One region of the Bacillus sp. ISL-77 genome, then DNA from elsewhere that is predicted to be linked to it. Evidence: riboswitches for the same ligand, from Rfam matches in the RefSeq annotation. Region 1 holds a riboswitch; the other holds the start of a gene.
The links. Region 1 has a riboswitch for S-adenosylmethionine ahead of mtnK (S-methyl-5-thioribose kinase). Riboswitches for the same ligand answer to the same signal wherever they lie in the genome.
Positions count from the first base shown of each region.

Region 2: another riboswitch for S-adenosylmethionine. It lies ahead of J7E77_RS22110 (homoserine dehydrogenase); the one in region 1 lies ahead of mtnK (S-methyl-5-thioribose kinase).

Region 1 is NZ_JAGGQY010000032.1:52,715-55,931, reverse strand. It holds gene J7E77_RS12425 (thiamine pyrophosphate-dependent enzyme) at 1-627, shown strand, start outside; gene mtnK (S-methyl-5-thioribose kinase) at 832-2,016, opposite strand; SAM riboswitch class I at 2,120-2,271, opposite strand; gene J7E77_RS12415 (carbon-nitrogen family hydrolase) at 2,340-3,125, opposite strand.
Region 2 is NZ_JAGGQY010000053.1:26,866-30,082, reverse strand. It holds gene J7E77_RS22120 (GNAT family N-acetyltransferase) at 1-336, shown strand, start outside; gene J7E77_RS22115 (GNAT family N-acetyltransferase) at 356-1,027, shown strand; SAM riboswitch class I at 1,119-1,230, shown strand; gene J7E77_RS22110 (homoserine dehydrogenase) at 1,335-2,573, shown strand; gene J7E77_RS22105 (glycosyltransferase) at 2,842-3,217, shown strand, end outside.

The DNA.
Region 1 (3,217 bases):
GGTGGTATGGATATTGGTATGGGTTCAGCGATTGGTACTGCTCTTCGCGGACATAAACTGATTATGCTTGAATATGATAATGAGGGCTACATGAATACAGGCTCACAAATGTCTTATTCAACACCACTGGGTCATATGACAAGTACATCGGGAGTTGGAAAAGCACAGCGAGGAAAAGCCTTCCACCATAAGGATACTCCGCAAATTATGGCTGCTACTAATATTCCTTATGTGTTTACCGGTTCGGAAGCCTTTCCACAGGACTTAGTTAAAAAAGGTGCAAAAGCACAATGGTACGCACAAAATGTTGGAACAGTATATGGAAAACTTCTCATCACATGCCCACTAAACTGGAAATCTGATGACCGTTTTGGTGCAAAAATTATCGAAGCTGCTGTAGATTCTTGCTTCTTCCCGCTATATGAAGTAGAACAAGGTGTTACAACCATAACTTACAATCCAGAAGAGAAGAACAAACGAATTCCACTTTCTGATTGGTTAAAATATATGGGGAAAACAAAACACCTACTTAAAGATGAAAACAAGCCAATGCTAGAAGAATTTGAAGCAGAAGTTGAGAAAAGATGGCAAAGACTCAAAGCAAAGAATGAAAATCCTATGCTGTAAAAAAAAGCAAATCAAAAAAACACATCCTTTGGGAAGTGTCAGATTGTCGAGAAAGGGTATTTTTTCTCGGCAATTTTTTATTTTGTCTGAGTCTAACCTACCTATTTTTCATTAAATATTTGTGCCTGCTAATTGACCTGTTGAAAAACCAATATATTTTAACTTGACTAGAAAAGCAATCCGAGTTGGATTGCTTTTTCTATATTAAAGTGTTTCTTTTACAGTTGCTATGAAAGCAGTAAGATTTTTGATTTCTTTTCGTTGTTTGATTAGGACTTTCCCAAGACCTAGTGTTTTCTGTTTTGCAGTGAATCTAGTTTGAGCATCCTCGATCCCATCTAAATCAGCAACATGAGCAAGACCAATTGTCCTTCTGATTAATTCGCAGCCGGCAAAGCCGATCGAGTCCTCAAAAAACTTAGTTAAATTATAGTTTAGAAAGGTAGAGGATTTAGCGTAATCGTCTTTATTCTCCGTATTCCATAATAGTGTAAATTGATCCTCAAATACACTCCATACCGTTTCAATATGATTGAGGAAAAGATCACGTTCTTCAACATTTGCTATTACCTGGAAGAGAAGATTTGCAATTACTTGGCCGATATCAAATCCAGCTGGTCCGTAGAAAGAAAATTCGGGATCGATTACTTTTGTTTCATAATTATCGGCAAAAACACTTCCGGTATGAAGATCACCATGGAGGAGAACTTCAGCCTCTGTTAAAAAGCATTTCTTCAAAATATTTACATGAAACTTTAGTTCATCATCCTGCCAAAGCTCTTCGACGACAGGACGCAGTCCTTCCTCGAAATCGTTGGTTTCTGCATCAATAAAAGGATCGGTGAAGATTAAATCTTCAGTTATTTTGCAAAGCTCGGGATTGATAAACTGTTGTACATATTCCTTTTTTACGGAAGGGGTTAATCCGTAATCAGAAGTGTAAAATAATGTTTTTGCAAGATATTCACCTAGATGCTTTGAAATTAATGGATAGGTTTCTCCTTTGATAAAGCCAGTTCTTGCGATTGAAAGATGGGAAAGGTCCTCCATTACGGTTACAGCTAGGACATCATCTGTGAAAAAAACTTGGGGCACATAATCTGGAGCAATCTGTCCGAAAATTTTTAAGGCATCCGCTTCAATCTTTGCTCTTTTCAAAGTTAATGGCCAGCTTTCGCCAACTACCTTTGCATAAGGGAGAGCTTGTTTGATAATAACACTTTTTCCATCTAATTCTTCAACAATATGAAAGACTAGATTGAGATTCCCATCGCCAATCTCCTTGCAGGAAAGTTTTGCATGCTGGTCAAAAATTTTCAATTCAAGTGCCAGTTCAACTGCACTCTCGTTTGTTAAAGGCTGGTATGTTTTTTGTTTTAGTAGACTCATTATGGTTCCTCCTCGTTTTTGGGAGGCTTAATTATGCACGCAGGCACTAAAAAAGCCTCTTTCTCATCTGAAAGAGGCTGATAGACAATATTGTCTGTCGCACCTCTTATCTCTCAGAAAGATAATCCTTCTGTTGGAATTAGCACCGTGCCTTAAAGGGGGATCCCCGGCGCAAAAAGCGCCCCATTTCAATGGGTTTCCGGTCGGTTGCTGGGCTTCAAAGGGCCAAATCCCTCAGCCAGCTCATGATAAGAGAAAATCTATTTAACTGGTAAAAATCATATCAGTAACAAAGAGAAAGTGTCAATATTTTTTGAAAATTATTATTTATAGAATTCTGGTTTTCTATCCGTGAAAATAGGAATTTGCTTACGGACCTCCTTGACTATGTCCATCTCAATTTCAGCCGATAGGATTTCTTCCTTCATTCCAGCCTCAGCAATAACCTCACCCCACGGGTCAATAATCATCGAGTGACCAGCAAAATGGTTATTCGGGTCATTTCCAGAACGGTTACAGGCAATTACATAACATTGATTTTCAATTGCTCTTGCAATTAAAAGGGCCCTCCAGTGGGACAATCTAGGTGCAGGCCATTCGGCCACAACAAACAGTGCTTCTGCACCTTCGGATGTGTGAGCGCGTATCCACTCTGGAAACCGGATATCATAACAGATAGCCCCAGCAAAATGGTGATTATCAAGTTGAAAAAGTCCCTTCTCGGCGCCAGGCTCTAAGAAAACATGCTCATTCATGAGTTTAAAAAGATGTAGTTTACTATACTGGTGTACAAGCGTGCCATCTTTATTGATGATGAGGAGAGTATTTTTTACTCCTGTTTCTTCACGGTTCGCAACTGAGCCGCCAACGAAATGAACCTGATTTTGTTGTGCTGCTTTTCTGAGAAATTCAATCGTTTGTACTGCTTTTGGGTCTGCAATTTCATTCAGGCGCGTCAAGTCATATCCCGTTGTCCATAGTTCCGGAAGGACAATGATATCGGGTTGTTCAGTCAGTGCATTTTCAATGAGTCTTTCGGCAGTTTGGTAGTTTTTATTGGGATCACCGAAGACGATATCCATTTGCAGACATGAAATTTTTAATTTCACGAATCTTCACCTCGTTTGAAATTTCGGAATTTTTTCTTTACAAGCCGTTATAAAAGTTATATCATTTGTGACTAGAATTTCACAATGATTCT
Region 2 (3,217 bases), on a different contig from region 1:
AATACCTTGTATATCGTCGATATCAGTGTTCGTCCGAAGTACCGTAAACTAGGGTTAGGAAAATTGTTGATGCAGGCTATGTACCATGTTGTGATTGAAAAAAGTTTGGATCGATTACTAGGCGGCGGTAGAATGCCAGGATATTATAAAGCAGCTGATAGCTTGACACCTGAGCAATATTTAGCTGCGATAATTAAAGGGGATATACAGGATCCTGTCATCACTTTCTTGTTGCGCTGCAGCCGTGTGCCATTAGGAATTGTTGAAAACTATCTCGAGGATGAAGAATCCTACAATTATGCAACATTAATGGAATGGAAAAATCCTTTTAAATGAATGGGAGGCATGTATCTCAATGGAATATATTAGAATTACCAATATAGATGATCAGAATTTTAGAAGGCTTCATAACTTAATGGGAGAAATTTTTCCCCCAGAAGAAGTACTAGCATATGAGTTATGGAAAGAGCCATTAGAAGATCCGAGTATTCGCGTGTTTGTAGCAGTCGATGGCGATAAAGTCTTAGGTGCAACCGAATATCGTTATTATCCGGATTGGAATATTGCCATGACAGATTTTACGATCATCAGTCAACCTGGGCTAAGCCTTGGACGTTTTTTAGCTCAAAACCGGTTAAAGGATTTACAACAATTAGCTAAAGAAAATGGACAAGTGCTATTCGGCATGTTCGCAGAAATATATGATCCGTACCGGGTGGAAGATCACGAATTTGGTGGAGTAAGGGTTATGGATCCATATATCCGCCGCGAAGTTCTTTCCCATTTGGGCTATAAACGTATAGATTTTTCATATGTTCATCCTTCCTGGGAAAACAATGGGGAAGTTGTAACAGGGCTTGATTTATGTTTCATGCCATTAGCTGATGAACTTGACTCACTGCCAGCAAACCTTGTAAAGGATTTTCTAACCACCTATTATTCCATTCTTTCAAATAAACCGGAGGAGTGGTTAGAAATGATAGACCGTTTGGGGGACAAGGAAGAGGTATCCCTATTACCATTGTAAAAAAAGAAATTTCAAATAATATTGACAATTACAAAGGAATCAACTAGAATTCTTTTATATCTTGGATATTTAATGAAATAATTAAATAAAACTCTTATCCAGAGCGGCGGAGGGACTAGGCCCGATGAAGCCCGGCAACCATCAAGGTAATTCTTGAAAAGGTGCTAATTCCTGCAGGTTATTTTTAACCTGACAGATAAGAGGAGGAAATCTACCCTCTTCTTATGAAGAGGGTTTTTCTTATTTATATGATATTAAAATAAACAACCAATTGGTCATGTCTAATATTATTTAAGGGGTGGAATACATGTCTGTCATTAAAGTGGCAATTCTAGGTTTTGGTACAGTTGGGGAAGGTGTTTATAGAACAATACAATCCCACGCTGAGGAACTTACTAGTGTTTTAGGGAGAAAAGTAGAAGTGGCTGCAGTACTAATAAAAAATAAACAAAAAACCAGAGACATAAGGGAAGATGTTTTAATAACTACAGATTTTGCCGAAATTCTTAATCTACCTCAACTTGATGTTGTTGTCGAAGCAATCGTCGACAAAGAACAACCTTTTACTTTTTTAAAACAAGCTATACAAAGTGGTTGCCACATAATCACAGCGAATAAAGAAATGTTTGCACACCACGGGAATGAACTGCTCGAGTTAGCTGAGAATTATAATGTTTCGGTGGGTTATGAAGCAACAGTTGCGGGTGGTATTCCGGTTATTCAAACCTTAAGGCAGTTATTAAATGTTAACCGAGTTCGTCACATCCAAGGAATTCTTAATGGGACATCGAATTTTATACTAACGGAAATGCGCGAGAAGAAGCAGTCATTTGCTGATGCCCTCATTTTAGCGCAAGAGAAGGGGTATGCTGAAGTGGATCCAACCAACGATGTGGAGGGATTTGATGCTTTTTATAAAACAATGATTCTCAGCAGAATTGCTTTTGGAGAACAACCCAATTGGAAGAATGTCGAGCGTGCGGGCATTACCTCGATTACAAGAGAGTTAATTGAAACAGCAGAAAAGATGGGATTAAGGTTTAAGCATATTGCAAGTATTAGTAAGACAGGTAGTCAAATTAACGCAGAGGTTAAACCAGTCCTTGTTGGGAAATCTCATCCTTTTTATTCTATTGAAGGCGTAGAAAATGCTGTAAATATTCACTCTGATATTGTTGGTAGTATTACTTTGCAAGGACCAGGAGCTGGGATGTATCCTACTGCAAGTGCTGTTATTGAAGATTTGGTCTATGTCTGTCAAAATCGGTCGTCAAATAAGAATATCACAAAAACAACAGCAGCATGTGATGGAGAGAAAAAAGGGAACGAAAAAGAATTATGGTTAATTCAAGGTCTCTCAAAGAATTATAATAACCCTTTGATTACATGGGTAGCTCAAGCTTCTGATGAGATAGCAATTATCCAGGCGACTAGGGAAGAATTAGAACAGTTAATTAATCAGCAGAAGGCGTCTTGTTACTTTCAAATAATAGGGGAGTATGAAACAGAAAGTAAGAATAAAGAAGTAACTTTAGCTTACCTCTAGGTTAAAAGATGTAACTAGCATTTGTTCCCGTAAAAAAGAGCTTTCAAGGGGCTGTTGACAAATTGTCAACAGCCCCTTGGAGCTCTTTTTTTGTTTTAACAATTTCTACTCTCTTATGTGTAGGGGATATATTAATATCTTAAAAAAAAGCAAACCAAACACCCTAAAACTGGGGATAAGTCTAGTCAAAATCAAATAGTATTCATATTGTGTAAAAGCTCGATCAAATGGACTAGTTATTCATAAAAGTAAATTGAAGAGGTGCGTCATGTTAGGGAATAGCTTAAATGGACGTTTATTAACGAATCTGAAAAATACATTCACCTATGAGTTTTGGGTATTGCCTGAAAGCGTTCATCTTATCGATAAACAATCACGCGATAAGCCGGCAAATGTAAATGGAAAAAATTATATCATTGGACCTGGATATGGGGTGTCCGATAATGATGCAGGGGTTAGTGTTTCAGTTGGACTAAATGGAATTACGATCTATGAACATGCCAAGAAAAATATATATGCGGTGTTAGTCTATGAAGCAATAATTAATGATCTTATTCATATTGCTGTTGTCTATGATGATAGAGAGCCGCAGCTATACATTAATGGTAAGTTTGTAAAAAAGGGTGAACGAAGCCTTAAAACCT